DNA from 2 places in the Mesorhizobium sp. M1143 genome. Region 1 is predicted to be linked to the other one. Evidence: predicted binding sites of a transcription regulator. Region 1 holds the regulator's gene; the other holds the start of a gene.
The links. The regulator LexA, encoded in region 1, represses DNA repair genes until DNA is damaged. The targets are predictions, from matches to a motif close to TGTTCNNNNTGTGTTCNG.
Positions count from the first base shown of each region.

Region 2: a site for LexA is predicted at 5,662-5,679, ahead of ssb (single-stranded DNA-binding protein). Genes of this name have one in related genera too.

Region 1 covers NZ_JAMYMJ010000025.1:59,760-67,549, reverse strand. The annotation lists gene gltX (glutamate--tRNA ligase) at 1-1,208, opposite strand, end outside; gene arr (NAD(+)--rifampin ADP-ribosyltransferase) at 1,670-2,086, shown strand; gene NKH35_RS18100 (ComEC/Rec2 family competence protein) at 2,193-4,649, shown strand; gene lexA (transcriptional repressor LexA) at 4,643-5,440, opposite strand; gene NKH35_RS18090 (GntR family transcriptional regulator) at 5,646-6,410, opposite strand; gene kynU (kynureninase) at 6,579-7,790, shown strand, end outside.
Region 2 covers NZ_JAMYMJ010000015.1:22,706-30,495, forward strand. The annotation lists gene uvrA (excinuclease ABC subunit UvrA) at 1-2,466, opposite strand, end outside; gene NKH35_RS13270 (hypothetical protein) at 3,250-3,471, opposite strand; gene NKH35_RS13275 (ATP-dependent Clp protease proteolytic subunit) at 3,618-4,226, opposite strand; gene NKH35_RS13280 (SRPBCC family protein) at 4,256-4,723, opposite strand; gene NKH35_RS13285 (ArsR/SmtB family transcription factor) at 4,720-5,034, opposite strand; gene NKH35_RS13290 (hypothetical protein) at 5,168-5,569, shown strand; gene ssb (single-stranded DNA-binding protein) at 5,780-6,313, shown strand; gene NKH35_RS13300 (DUF2306 domain-containing protein) at 6,351-6,749, shown strand; gene NKH35_RS13305 (OsmC family protein) at 6,773-7,198, shown strand; gene NKH35_RS13310 (MarC family protein) at 7,209-7,790, opposite strand, start outside.

The DNA of each region.
Region 1 (7,790 bases):
TGTGCGCCGCGCAGGATCGCGCGCGCGTCGGCACTGAGCAGTGCTGCCGCCTTCTCGTCGATCGGCAGCGGCCGCTCGACGAACAGGAAGGCAGCGCCATCGGCCAGTTCCACCAGCGTCTTGGCGCGCTCTTTCAGGCCCGGCAAGGCGGCCAGCAGCTGCGCCTTCCTGGCGTCGTCGAGACGGGCGGCGATAGCAGATCCGCCTTCGAGGTATGGCAGAGTGGCGACGAAAATGTCGAACAGCTCGGTATCGGCCATCTTGCGCATATGCGCGCCGTTGATTGACTCGAGCTTGGCGAAGTCGAAGCGCGCCGCACCCTTGTTGACATCGCCGATGTCGAACCACGAAATCATGTCCTTGATCGACATGATCTCGTCGTCGCCATGGCTCCAGCCGAGCCTTGCCAGATAGTTGAGCAGTGCCTCGGGCAGATAGCCCATGGCGCGATAAGCCTCGACACCAAGTGCGCCGTGCCGCTTCGACAGCTTGGCGCCGTCGGCGCCGTGGATCAGCGGGATATGCGACATCGACGGCACGTCCCAGCCCATCGCGTTGTAGATCACCGTCTGGCGCGCGGCGTTGGTCAGATGGTCGTCGCCACGGATGATGTGGGTGACGCCCATGTCATGGTCGTCGACGACGACGGCATGCATGTAGGTCGGGTTGCCGTCCGAGCGCAGGATGATGAAATCGTCGAGGTCCTTGTTGGGGAAGCGCACCTCGCCCTGCACACGGTCGTGCACCACGGTTTCGCCCTCGGTCGGCGCCTTGATGCGGATGGCGCCCTTGACGCCGGGAGGCGCCTCCGAGGGGGCACGATCGCGCCACTGGCCGTTGTAGCGAGGCGGCAGGCCCTTGGCGCGTGCGGCCTCGCGCATCGCCTCGAGCTCGGCAGGCGTCTCGTAGCTGTAATAGGCCTTGCCCAGGCGCACCAGCTCCTCGGCCACCTCACGGTGGCGCGGCGCGCGCTCGAACTGCGATATGGCCTCACCGTCCCAGGAAAGGCCGAGCCAGGTCAGCCCATCCAGAATGGCCTGTGTCGCCGCCTCGTTGAAGCGTTCGCGGTCGGTGTCCTCGATGCGCAGCACCATCGTGCCGCCGGTGTGCTTGGCGTACAGCCAGTTGAACAGCGCCGTGCGCGCGCCGCCGATATGCAGATAGCCGGTGGGCGAGGGGGCAAAACGGGTGACGACCGTGTCGGACATGGAACTCTCGGGAAGTTTGGAAAGCGGGGCGTGATCGCGCGGACTTTCGCGCTTTGCGCGTTCATGTAGCATAGGAGGTCTGGGGCGCAAGGGGCAGACCCGATGGCTGGACGAGGCCGGGGCACGTCGGCAATTATCGGTTGCGTCAACGGGCGCCGGAGCCTTGTAGCACAAAATCTGTTCGCACCTCCGCGCAACCTCATTTGGCAGCAGCGTCAATGTCTGGGTTTCATTCGGCTGCAGCGTCCGTCACAGTGCCTGGAACATCGCTGCGACGGTGGTAGCCCCCTCTGACGAGCGGACATTTCTTCACGAATGCGGCACTGCCCGACTACAACGCCGCCGTGACAGCGTTGGCTTGGTCACGCATATTGACCTTCTGCAATCATTATCGTGAACACAGCAACTGTGTGCGGTCCGGTCTCGCCACGAAGGAGGAATGATTGAAAGAAGGGCTCCCGATGACCAGCAACGCCGACCATACGGAGGGTGATCCGTTCTACCATGGTACCCGGGCGGATTTGAAACCCGGGGATCTGCTGAGCGTCGGCCACCCTTCCAATTTCAGAGGTAAACCACTGTCATGGATCTATTTCACCCAGACACTGGAAGCCGCCATCTGGGGAGCAGAGCTTGCAACGGGTGACGGTCGTCAAAGGATTTACATCGTAAAGCCGACAGGGTTTTTTATGGATGACCCTAACCTGACCGATAAAAAATTTCCCGGCAATCCGACGAAATCCTACCGCTCCCGTGATCCGTTGCTCATCCTGGGGGAGCTCGCTGAATGGCAGGGTCATACACCGGAACAATTGAAGGCAATGCACGATGGGCTTGCTCGCCTGAGGGCGGAGGGCCGGGATATGATTGAGGATTGAGCGTCCTTGGCGGGTCAATTCCGGCGCGGTGGATGCGACCGCACGGACTTTCGCGCTTTGCGCGTTCATGTAGCATAGGAGGTCTGGGGCGCAAGGGGCAGACCCGATGGCTGGACGTGGCCGGGGCACGAAGGAAGGCGAAGGCGGCGAGGCAAGCGTCAGCGAACGCTCGCTGTTTGCCGATAGTCCCTATGCCGAGCCGCTGCCCCTCGCGCTGCCTGAGCCGCATCCCGGCATAGCGCCCGCGCTGCCCGGTGACGCGTTGCCGGCGCAAGTCACAGCGCCCGGATCTATCGCCCGACTGCGCAGACGGCTTCGCCGCCCGTCATGGCCCGCGCTCCGCCGCAGCCTTGCCGTGGCTGCCGACACGGAGCTCGACCGGGGCGTCGCCTTCCTGCTGGTCCCGGTTTTCCTGGCAGCCGGCGTCATCGTCTACTTCTCGCTGGCCGGCGAGCCGGGCTTTGCGCAGCCAATCGCCATTGTGGTGCTGGCGACATGTTGCGCTGTCGCCACGCGATCGCGGCCGAGGACGCATCTGTTCTGCATGGCCGCGATGCTGTGCGCGCTCGGCGTCGTCGCCGCCAAGGTCGAGACCTGGCGCGCCGGAACGCAGATGCTCGGCTCCGAGATTCAGACACGGCTGACCGGCCGCGTCGTCAGTCTCGAACAGATGGAAAGCGGCCGCATCAGGCTGACGCTCGACGTGGTTTCGACCGCTTACCCCGAGCTGCGCTACGCCCCGGAGCGGGTCAGGCTCTCGGCGCGGACCGTTCCCGCCGATATGACCGCCGGCTCCCTGATCACCGGCTATGCCAGGCTGTTGCCGCCGACCGGTCCGGTGCGGCCGGAGAGCTACGATTTCTCCTTCGACAGCTATTTCACCGGTATCGGCGGCAGCGGCTTCTTTCTCGGCAATCCGAAAACCATTGCTACGCAGGGACCGCCGCCGCTGACCGCACGGCTCTCCTCGGCAATCGAGAACGCGCGCGAAAACATTGCCGACCATATCAGGGGCAAGATCGGCGGCGCCGAAGGCGAGATTGCCGCGGCGCTGATTGTCGGCGTGCGCGCCGGCATCCCGGACGAGGTCAACGAAGCGATGCGGCGCACCGGCATCTACCACATCATCTCCATCTCCGGCCTGCACATGGCGCTGGTTGCCGGCACCATCATGGCGTTGCTGCGTGGCGCCTTTGCGCTGTTTCCCGTTTTCTCTTCGCGCCGGCCGGTGAAGAAATATGCGGCCGCGGCAGCGCTTGTCTCGATCGCCGCCTATCTCGTTATTTCAGGCGTCGTGGTTGCCGCCGAGCGCAGCTTCATCATGCTGGCGGTCATGCTTGTCGCCGTGCTGTTTGATCGCGCCGCACTCACCATGCGCAATCTGGCGATCTCCGCCATTGCCGTCATCCTGGTGTCGCCGCACGAGGTGGTCGGTCCCAGCTTCCAGATGTCGTTTGCCGCCACCGCCGCCCTTGTCGGCGCCTATGCCGGCTGGGCCGATTACCGCGCCGACAAGGTGAGAACGCCGCTGGCAAAGCGCTCCTTCGTCGGCTTCCTGTCGCGAAAATTCGCGCTGGCCATGGGCGGCCTCGCCATGACCTCGATCATCGCCGGCAGTGCAACCTTGCTGTTCGCCATCTGGCATTTTCAGCGTGTGTCGCCGCTCAGCCTGATCGCCAATCTGGCCGTGATGCCGATTGTTTCGTTGATCGTCATGCCCTTTGCCGTGCTCAGCGCACTGGCGATGCCGTTCGGCGCCGACGGGCCGTTCCTCTATGTGATGGGCAAGGGTCTGATGGCGATGATCGCTATATCGGCCTGGATTTCCGAGCGCTCGCCGGTCGACGCCGTCGGGCTGATCTCCATCCGCTCGGTGCTGTTGGTGGCAGTCGCCCTCGTCATCGCCACCATGGCCACCACCTGGCTCAGGCTGGCGGCCGTGCCTTTCGCGCTGGCCGGCCTGTTGACGGTGCCGCAGGTGCTTACGCCCGACGTGCTCATATCCGAGGACGCACATTTGGTGGCCATGCAGATCGGTGGCGGCGAACTCGCCCTCAACCGCGAACGCTCCAACGAATTCACCACGGACAATTGGAAACGGGCGCTGCGGGCCGAAACCATTATCCCGCCCGAGATTTTCGAGGCAACAGATACGCGGTTCGATCTCGATCCGCTCGATCTGCCGCCCGGCTCGCCCTTCTATTGCACCGGCGATCTCTGTATCGCTCGACACCCTTCCGGAGCCATTGTAGCTCTTGCGAAAGACCGCAAGACGGCGCGGCCGGCCTGTGCCTTCGCGAGCCTGATCGTCATCGATGACGCCACCGCCTACAATCCGTGCCGCGACCCGCTGGTCCTGGTCGTGACGAAGAAACAGCTGGCCCGCGACGGCAGCGCCGCCGTCTTCTTCGATCCGCAATCGGCAGCGGCAGCGCCAACCATCCGGTTCGCCGTCGACAAGCCGTATCGCCCCTGGCACGAGCAACGCCGCTTCTCCCGCGACGCGCGCGGCCTGCCGCCTTACAACCAGCGTGAAAAGTACAAACCCAAGCCGGCTCAGTAGCGCCGGATCAATCCGACAAGCTTGCCCTGCACCTTCACCCTGTCCGGTCCAAAAATGCGGGTCTCGTAGGCCGGGTTGGCGGCTTCCAGGGCGATCGAGGCGCCCTTGCGGCGGAAGCGTTTCAGGGTCGCTTCCTCATCGTCGACCAACGCCACCACGATCTCGCCGGGGCTGGCTGTGTCGGCATTGCGGATGATGACCGTGTCGCCATCGAAAATGCCGGCCTCGATCATCGAATCGCCCTTGACCTCGAGCGCGTAGTGTTCACCGCCCATGATCATGTCGGGCGGCACCGAGATCGAATGGGTCTGATGCTGGATGGCGTCGATCGGCACGCCGGCGGCGATGCGTCCCATCACCGGGATTGAAATCGCGGAAACGGCATCGTCATTGCCGGCAGACATCGAACGCGACGGCGAGCCCGCCTTGATCTGGCGGCCGAGACCGCCTTGGCCCATCCCGCCTTGGCCCATCCCGCCTTGTCCTTGGCCGCCTTGCCCTTGGCCGGCTTGACCAAGACTGCCCTGAATGACGCTCGGCGAAAACTTCCTCGCCGCGTTGAGGCCTGGTGCGATCGAGTCGGGCAGCCGCAGCACTTCCAGCGCGCGCGCCCGGTTCGGCAGCCGGCGAATGAAACCGCGCTCCTCAAGCGCCGTGATCAGGCGGTGGATGCCGGACTTGGAGGCGAGGTCGAGCGCTTCCTTCATCTCGTCGAAGGACGGCGGGATTCCGCTCTCCTTCAGGCGTTCATGGATGAACATCAGAAGCTCATGTTGTTTGCGCGTCAGCATCGCGGCCCCCAAGGGTTCTGAAACCAGAATCAGAAAAAACAAACCCAGAACAAACACTATCTGTTCCAGTTGTGTTCCGCAACCTTTTAAAGTTTAATGAATGTGTTGACGTTTTGTTCAGCGTAACGTTCGGCGCTGCGAGCGCCGCCTGCGCCCAGTTGCCAGCAACGGGGTGAAACGAAGACAAAGTGCCCTGCGTCGTCGGCTACGATCGCCGCTTCCTTTTCGGACGGGGCTGCGCAGCATCCGCGCGGGGTTCTCTCTGGGCATAGACCCGCAGCGTGTAGCCGATGTGAGCGGTCATCAGAGTTTTCGCACGTTCGACGTCGCGATCGAGGGCCGCTTCCATCAGGGCGGTATGGTGTTCGATCGCCACGGCGTCGCGCAGGGCCGCCACGGCCTTCCGGTGTCCGTCCGTGCGGCCGGCGGCGGCGCGCAGCGTCGGGGCCAGACCCAGAAAGCGGTGATGGCGATGCAATTGGTCGGAAATCGTTGCATTGAAGCGCAGCAGCCAGCTGGATGTCGCGGCACTGAGCAGCGCCGCATGGAAGGCATCGTGTTTTTCGTACCACGCGTCGACCGCATCATCCGATGGATCGTCGAGAACAGACCCGCACCGTGAGAGACGATAGTGGGCGGCAACGACCGCGTCTTCCCACTCACGGTCGCCCTTCTCGATCGATTCCACCAGCAGGGGCAGTTCGACCACCAGCCGCGCACGCGCCAAATCCTCGAGCTCCGCCCGAGAGACGGGAGCGACCGCAAACCCGCGGTTGCTGATGGCGGTCACAAGCCGTTCCGCCTCCAGCCGCGACAGCGCCTCGCGCAACGGCGTCCAGCCGATGCCGTAGGTGTTGCGCAGCGTGCTCAGCTTCAACGGCGCGGCAGGCGCCAGCCGGGTCGCAAGAATATCGCGCCTGAGCAGGCGATAGGCCACTTCCGTCTTCGAGGTCTGCTCGTCATCCAGCATCGTGATCCATCAGACATAAACGCTCGGGCGGATCATTATATATCAAAGCCTTTCAATGGGTGAATTATATATAATGTTTGACAGTTCAAGGGCGACCACTCAAGATCGCCGGCATGTTTGGGCGGCAGGCTCCGCCGCGCGCGTTTGTCCATGGAGGGGCGCCGGATCATGAGCACGACACCCGATCTCGCTACAATCGAAGCAATGGATGCCGCCGATCCGCTGCGCTCCATGCGTGAACGCTTTGTCTTGCCGCAAGGCGTGATTTATCTCGACGGCAATTCCCTGGGCGCCGCGTCAGCGGTCGTCTTCAGCGAACTGCAGCAGGCCGCCACGCAGGAATGGGCGCACGACCTCATTCGCGCCTGGAACACCGCCGGCTGGTTCAACATGCCGGTGGAACTCGGAGATCAGCTCGGGCGACTGATCGGCGCGGCTGATGGGCAGACGGTGGTCTGCGACACAACCTCGATCAACATCTACAAGCTGCTGCACGCAGCGCTCGGCATGCGGCCGGATCGGTCGGTCATCGTTGCCGAGGGCGACAGTTTCCCGACCGACCTCTACATGGCCGAAGGCGTCGCCTCGACCCGGCCGGGAACGCGGCTGCGGCTGGAGGGCGTCGACGCGGCCGCAATCGAGGAGCTGATCGACGACAGCGTTGCCGTCATCCTGGTCAACCACGTCAACTACAAATCCGGCCAGTTGCGCGACATGGCGGCGCTGACGCGCAAGGCACATGACGCCGGCGCGCTGATCATCTGGGATCTCTGCCACACGGCCGGCGCCTTGCCGGTCGAACTTGACCGTGCCAATGCCGATTTCGCCGTCGGCTGCACCTACAAATACCTCAATGGCGGCCCGGGCTCGCCGGCCTTCATCTACGCGGCCGAGCGCCACCATGGTGATATCAGCCAGCCGCTCAGCGGCTGGTGGGGCCATGCGCGGCCCTTTGCCTTCGAGCAGGGCTTTGCCGTCGGCAGCGGCATTCGCCGCTTCCTGTGCGGAACGCAGCCGGTGCTGTCGATGCGGGCGCTCAAGGGCGCGCTCGATATCTGGAACGACGTCGATATGGCGGCGGTGCGCAGAAAAAGCATCGCGCTGACCGACCTGTTTATCCAGCTCGTCGAAGCCAGATGCGGCGCCTACCGGCTTGAACTGGAAAGTCCTCGCGACGGCAGCCAGCGCGGCAGCCAGGTGTCGTTCCTCCATCCGCATGGCTATCAGGTGATGCGCGCGCTGATCGAGCGCGGCGTGATCGGCGATTTCCGGGCGCCGTCGACCATCCGTTTCGGCTTCACGCCGCTCTATGTCGGATATGGCGATGTCTGGCAGGCGGTCGAAGTCCTGGAGGATATTCTGCGCACCGGCGCCTGGCAG
Region 2 (7,790 bases), on a different contig from region 1:
GGCAAAGAAATCGACGCCTTCCTCGACCGTCATGTCCAGGACGTCCGCGATCGACTTGCCCTTGAACACGACATCCAGCGTCTCGCGGTTGTAGCGCTTGCCGTGGCAGACGTCGCACGTGACGTAGACGTCGGGCAGGAAGTGCATCTCGATCTTGATGACGCCGTCGCCTTGGCAGGCCTCGCAGCGGCCGCCCTTCACGTTGAAGGAGAAGCGGCCCGGCTGATAGCCGCGGGCCTTGGCCTCGGGCAACCCGGCAAACCAGTCGCGGATCGGTGTGAAGGCGCCGGTGTAGGTGGCCGGGTTCGAACGCGGTGTGCGGCCGATCGGCGACTGGTCGATGTCGATGACCTTGTCGAGGAATTCGAGGCCCTCGATGCGGTCGTGATCGGCCGGATGCTCGCGCGAGCCCATGATGCGGCGCGACGCCGCCTTGAACAGCGTCTCGATCAGGAAGGTCGATTTGCCGCCGCCAGACACGCCGGTGACGGCGGTAAAAGTGCCGAGCGGGATTTCGGCAGTGACGTTCTTGAGATTGTTGCCGCGCGCGCCGACGATCTTCAGCCGGCGGTTTTTCTTGGCCTCGCGCCTGACACCGGGCGTGGCGACTTCGAGCGCGCCCGACAGATATTTACCGGTGATCGAGTTGGGATTGGCCATCACCTGCTGCGGCGTGCCCTGGGCGATGATCTCGCCGCCATGAATGCCGGCGGCCGGACCCATGTCGACGACGTAGTCGGCATGCAGGATGGCGTCTTCGTCATGCTCGACGACGATCACCGTGTTGCCGATGTCGCGCAGATGCTTCAGCGTGTCGAGCAGGCGGGCATTGTCGCGCTGGTGCAAGCCGATCGACGGCTCGTCCAGCACATAGAGCACGCCGGTGAGGCCGGAGCCGATCTGCGACGCCAGCCTTATGCGCTGGCTCTCGCCGCCCGACAGCGTGCCGGAATTGCGCGACAGCGTCAGATAGTCGAGGCCGACATCGTTGAGGAAGCGCAGCCGGTCGCGGATCTCCTTGAGAACGCGCACCGCGATCTCGTTCTGCTGGTCGTTGAGATGTGGCGGCAGTTCGGTGAACCATTTGTCGGCGTTGCGGATCGACTGCTCGGTGACCTCGCCAATGTGTTTTCCGGCGATTTTGACCGCCAGCGCTTCCGGCTTCAGCCGGTAACCCTTGCAGACCGGGCAGGGCGTCGCCGACATGAAGCGCTCGATCTCCTCGCGCATCCAGGCGGATTCGGTTTCCTTCCACCGCCGTTCGAGATTGGGAATGACGCCCTCGAACGTCTTGGTGGTCTTGTAGGAGCGCAGGCCGTCATCATATTGGAAGGTGACCTCGCGCTCGCCGGTGCCGCGCAGGACGGCTTCCTTGGCCTCTTCGGTCAGGTCTTTGAACTTGTCGCCGAGCTTGAAGCCGTATGCCTTGCCCAGCGCTTCCAGCGTCTGCGCATAATAGGGCGAGGTCGATTTCGCCCACGGGCTGACGGCGCCGTCGCGCAGCGAGACGTTTTCGTCCGGCACGATCAGGCTGGCGTCGATGGCGCGCTGATTGCCGAGGCCGTCGCAGGTCGGGCAGGCGCCGAACGGGTTGTTGAACGAGAACAGCCTGGGCTCGATCTCCGGAATGGTGAAGCCGGAAACCGGGCAGGCGAATTTTTCCGAGAACAGGATGCGCTCATGCGTCTCGTTCTTCGATTTGTTGACCGAGTCCTCGCCGGTCTGGCTGGCGTCGAGCGGCCGGTCGGCGAACTCGGCCACCGCCAGCCCTTCGGCGAGCTTCAGCGCCGTTTCCATGGAATCGGCAAGCCGTGTCGCCAGGTCGCCGCGCACGACGATGCGGTCGACGACGACGTCGATGTCGTGCTTGTACTTCTTGTCCAACGCCGGCACATCGGCGATCTCATAGAAGACGCCGTCGACCTTGACGCGCTGAAAGCCCTTCTTCTGCAGCTCCAGCAGTTCCTTGCGATACTCGCCCTTGCGGCCGCGCACGATCGGCGCCAGCAGGAAAAGGCGCGTGCCTTCCTCGACCGCCAGCACCCGGTCGACCATCTGTGAAACCGTCTGGCTCTCGATCGGCAGGCCGGTCGCCGGCGAATAGGGGATGCCGACGCGCGCGAACAGCAAGCGCATGTAGTCGTAGATCTCGGTGACGGTGCCGACCGTCGAACGCGGGTTCTTCGACGTGGTCTTCTGCTCGATCGAGATGGCCGGCGACAGGCCGTCGATCTGGTCGACATCCGGCTTCTGCATCATTTCGAGGAACTGGCGCGCATAAGCCGACAGGCTCTCGACGTAACGGCGCTGGCCCTCGGCATAGATGGTGTCGAAAGCAAGCGACGATTTGCCGGAGCCCGACAGGCCGGTCATGACGATCAGGCTGTCACGCGGCAGGTCGAGATCGACATTCTTTAGGTTGTGTTCGCGTGCCCCGCGAATGGAAAGGTATTTATGGTCGGCCATCGCCGGTCGCCGCCTCAGGTCTGGTGTCAGTGGGATCGGCGGGTTTTCCCGGCCATTCCCTATGTAGGTATTTTTGCCGCCACGTCGAGAGACGCCACACTTCTCGACCAAAGCCGTTTAACCGTCTTTCGCGCGAACGGGCAAGCGGAAAGAACAAAGACCGAACACGCTCCTGACAAAGCTGTGCAGAAACTGACAAGGGTGTTTCAGAAACTGACCCTGACGTAAGCTCCCGGCGATCACATTTTCCGTAACCGGCTATTCAAGGTTGACGCCGTCGAATCAGGGGCGCACTCTGCCGGAGTCAACGGAGCCGGCCGTCTTTGATGGCCTCGCCGCCCATAGCGGCCTGCGAGACGCCGCAGGTTTTTGCGATTTGTGCTTCGGATTGACACCAGTCGCAACGGACATAGGAGCGGAGCATGACGCCACCGGATAGTCCCTTGAGGCTCCACCTGCTAGTGGAGCCGCGGCGGGCATAAGTGCCAGGTAGTTTCAAGGCATTGGAGTGTATGCGTCCAAACGAACGCATCGCGTCAGTCCAACAAACCACCAGACAAACCGTGACCTGCCGAATCCCACAAAAATCAGAGACGGCTAGTCGGATCGTCGGCTGAATGCCGCGAAGCATCCGAAATCAAAGTCGGTATAACACTACCGGCAGTTTGGATTTGAAATCCAAAAAAAGCCCCGACCGTTTGCGGAAGCAACGGCGGGGCTGTTCGTTTGCGAGGAAGTCGTCGGCGCAGGCTTTCTCTCCCGTATAGTAGCTGGGAGAAGGGGCTACCGGCGCGGCGGCTTGATCCCACCCGTGCCGACATCGACAGTGATGCTGCCGGAAATTCTGACATCGGTGTCGCCGATCTTGAACGTGCCGTTCTCGCCGGCAGGCAGCGCGTCGTCCGGCTCCGGCTGCGGCGCGGGCTTGGCGATGCGGTAGTCGCCGGTCACGCCGGGCAGGGCGCCTTTCCGCGACGTGCTGGTGCTGCCCCCGGCAAAGGCCATGCTCGATGTCGCCGCCGTGATGGCAAAGGCTATGGTCAGTCTGTTCAGGTGGTAGCGCATGGCAAGACTATAGTGCCGCGCTCAAGGCGAGGCCAGACCAGCGGCGTTGAAATTGAGGGAACACCGGCCTGCATTCAATCCGCCGATCAGGCCGCTGCCTGCTTGCGGGTGTCGAAGACGTGGTCGACGAGGCCCCAGTCCTTGGCCTCCTTCGCGGTCATGAAGAAATCGCGGTCGAGCGTGCGTTCGACCTCTTCGTGGGTGCGGCCGCAATGGTGAGCGTAGAGGTCGGCCATGTGCCGCTTGGTGCGCAAAATGCCTTCGGCGTGACGCTGGATGTCGGAGGCCTGGCCCTGGAAGCCGCCCAAAGGCTGATGCAGCACGATGCTGGCATTGGGCAGCGCGATGCGCCGCCCCGGCGTTCCCGCCATCAGCAGGAAGGAGGCCATCGACGCGGCAAAGCCCATGCACACCGTCGACACCGGGCAGCTGACATATTGCATCGTGTCGTAGATGGCGAAACCGCTGGTCACCACGCCGCCCGGCGAGTTGATGTAGAGCGAGATCTCCTTGTCGGGATTGTCCGATTCCAGCGACAGGAGCTGGGCGCAGACCAGCGCCGACATGCCGTCATTGATCTCGCCATTGACGAAGATGATGCGCTCGCGCAGCAGCCGCGAGAAAATGTCGAAGGCGCGTTCGCCGCGGCTCGATTGCTCGATCACCATCGGCACCAGATTGGCAAAGCCGCTCATCTCATTGTCTCCGTTTTGATTTTTCCGGTTCAGGCGGCGCGCAGCAACAGGCGTGGCGCGTTGGCGGCGACAGGCCGCTTGGGCTTGTATGCGCGCAGCCAGAGCCGGCAGCCGGCGCCGGCCATCGCGACCGCAGGCGTCAGGACAAACCCGTCGTGGACGATGCGCAGATGCGTGCCGCCGGAAACGGTGCGGGCGAGTGTGAAGGTGACGATGCTCCCCAGCTCCTCGCGGTCGGCGTCGCCGGAACGCTCGCGCCAGGAATAGCGCAGCAGGCGCCCCGGTTCGGCATCGAGCACTTCGCACTCGATCGGCTTCTCAGGCCCGGCAAAGGCAAAGCGGCTGCCGGTTTCCGGATTGATGTCGTTCGGCATCATCCATTCCGCCAAGAGGTCCGGCACGGTCAGTGCCCGCCACACTTTTTCCGGTGCGTCCGGCAGATCGCATTCGAAGGCGAGGGCATCTTTGGCGGTCTGCGTCTGCTTTTCGTCGGTCATTGGTCCATGTCCTTCAAAACGACCTTCAGTCTTTCGATGCGCTCCGGCCAGAATGCGCGGTAGCGTTCGATCCAGCCGAGCAGCGGCTCGAGCCCTTGCGGATCGGCGCGATAGTAGGCGTTGCGGCCGGCGCGTCTTTCGCTGACTAGGCCTGCGCCGCGCAGCACGGCAAGGTGCTGCGACACCGCCGGCTGCGACACGCTCATGCCGGTGCGCAACTCCGACACGCTCATCTCGCCGGAAGTCAGCCGCTCGTAGACGGCGCGTCGCGTCGGGTCGGCCAGGGCGCGAAAAATCTCTGCTTCGATCATGGCAAAAGCATAAGTCGATACTTATCGATTTGGCAAGGGGTGTTTTGAATGCCGCGTATTGATTGGATCCTGCCGGGCCTCTAAGCCGTGGGGAACAAGATGGGCCGATCATCGCGAGGCAGGAGTAGTATTTATGAATTCCAACGTCGATCTTTCGTCCGCCGAGAACCTCAACGAGGCTCTGAGGCTCTATCGCCGCCTCGTACTCGGTATAGGAGCGATCGCCGTCATCGGTTTCGTGGCCGTGATCTTGTTGGCCAAGCTGGGTACGGCGCTATCGCCGCCATACGGGATTTACATCTTCGGCGAAGGATTGGGGACCTGGGGCCTAATCGCGGTGGTAGCGGCGCTCGTCGCTCAGGTGTGGTGGCACGGGCGCGCGATCGGGAAATTGCTGAATGACCCGGCTCTGAAATCTGAACCTGCAGTCGGGCTGATGTCGGCGCCAACCGTGATCGCGCAGCGCGCCCATGGCATGGGCATGGAGTGGAGCGGCTTTTTCGGTCCGTTGCGACCAGCTAAAAAACGGCGCTGACGACACCGCTTCTCGCCCCTGCGTGTCAGCTAAATCCACGCGCCCGCGTCCGCGATTGCTGCCATTCCTTGACAATCCGTGGTTAACAGTATAGGAACGAAAAGGGAACAAAAACCTTGTGGGAAAAGCCAGCCGCGGCAAGCCAGGATTGTGCGCGGCCTGTAAGGTGAACGACTTGAAATTTGTTTCGGATGAGCACGGAGAAGTGTCATGGCGGGTAGCGTCAACAAGGTCATTCTGGTCGGTAACCTCGGCGCGGACCCTGAAATCCGCCGCCTGAATTCCGGTGATCCGGTCGTCAACATCCGCATCGCCACGTCGGAAAGCTGGCGCGACAAGAACTCCGGCGAGCGCAAGGAAAAGACCGAATGGCACAACGTGGTCATTTTCAATGACCAGATCGCCAAGGTCGCCGAGCAGTACCTGAAGAAGGGCATGAAGGTTTACGTCGAAGGCCAGCTGCAGACACGCAAATGGCAAGACCAGACCGGCGCCGACAAGTACACGACCGAAGTCGTGTTGCAGAAATTCCGCGGCGAGCTGCAGATGCTCGATTCTCGCGGCGAGGGCGGCGGTCAGGTCGGCAACTATGCCGGCGGCGGCGGCGCGAGCCGTGGCTCGGATTTCGGCCAGTCTGGCCCCAATGAGAGCTTCAATCGCGGCGGCAACAGCGGTGGCGGCGGTTCCAAGGGCGGCGGTGGCGGCGGCTCGTCGCGCGAACTGGACGACGAAATCCCGTTCTGAGCTGACGATAGTCAGCGATATCTGAGGAGAGGGCGCGATGTCGCTCGGACCGCTTCTGTCGGCGCGCCCTCCCATTCCATGGTACGCCTTCGCGGCCCTTGCCGCGCTGGCCATTGGCGCTACGCAACTGGCACTGCCGAAAGGCACGACGCGCCATCGTGTCGTCGGCTATGCCTGGGCGGCGCTGATGATGGTCGTCGCCATCTCCAGTTTCTGGATCCAGCAGATACGCCTCGTCGGTCCGTTCAGCCCGATCCATCTCTTGTCGATTTTAGTGTTGATCGCCGTGCCGCTTGCGGTCTGGCACGCGCATATGCATCGGGTCGCCAAACATCGCAGGGTGATGATATCGCTGTATGTTTTCGCCCTGATCGGCGCCGGCGTGTTCACGCTGCTGCCGGGGCGGATCATGCACACGGTCGTCTTCGGCCAGTGACGCTTTCTGAAAGGAAGATTGCCGTGAAAGCACGGATTAAATGGGTCGAGGAGCGCACCTTCGTCGGCGAGTCCGGCAGCGGCCACAAACTGGTGCTGGGGACCGCCCCCGGGCCGGAAGGCAAGACGCCAGGTCCGAGCCCGATGGAGCTGGTGCTGATCGGCACCGGCGGCTGCTCGGCCTATGATGTCGTCCACATCCTCGAAAAAGGCCGCGAGGCGATCGAGGACTGTGTTGTAGAACTCGACGCCGACCGGGCCGAAACCGACCCCAAAGTCTTCACCCGCATCCATATGCATTTCATCGTCACGGGCCACGCGCTGTCGCGCGACAAGGTCCAGCGCGCCATCAACCTGTCGATCGAGAAATACTGCTCGGCCTCGGCCATGCTGGCCAAGACGGCTGTCATCACTCACGATTTCGAGGTCGTCGATACGGCGGTGGAGTAGGGGCTGCCGCTTACCCCGCCATCAGCGCCTTGATGCCATCCGCGACGAACTGAACCGCAAGCGCGGCCAGGATGACGCCGAGCAGGCGGGTGAGGATCGAGCGGCCGGTCTGGCCGAGGATGCGGTCGATGCGCTCCGACAGCACGAACACCAGATAGGTGATGGCAAGGCAGACGAAGATGATGCCGACCAGCGCCGCTTGTGCTGCAAAACCCTGAAACGAGCCCGACAGTAGCACAGTCGCCGAAATCGCACCGGGGCCGGCGATCAGCGGGATCGCCAGCGGGAAGGCCGCGATGTTGTGGATCATGTCCTTGGTGATGGCGACGTCGCCGATCTTCTCCTTGCGGTCCTGGCGGCGCTCAAACACCATTTCGAAAGCGATGAAGAACAGCAAAAACCCGCCGGCGACACGGAAAGCCGGCAGCGTGATGCCGAACACCGACAGGATGGACGCCCCGGCCACCGCAAACAACGCCATCACGAGGAAGCCGATGATCGAGGCGCGCACCGAAACCTGCTGACGTTCCTCGCGGTTCATGCCGCGTGTCACCGCGAGGAAGAGCGGCGCGAGACCTGGCGGGTCGATGGT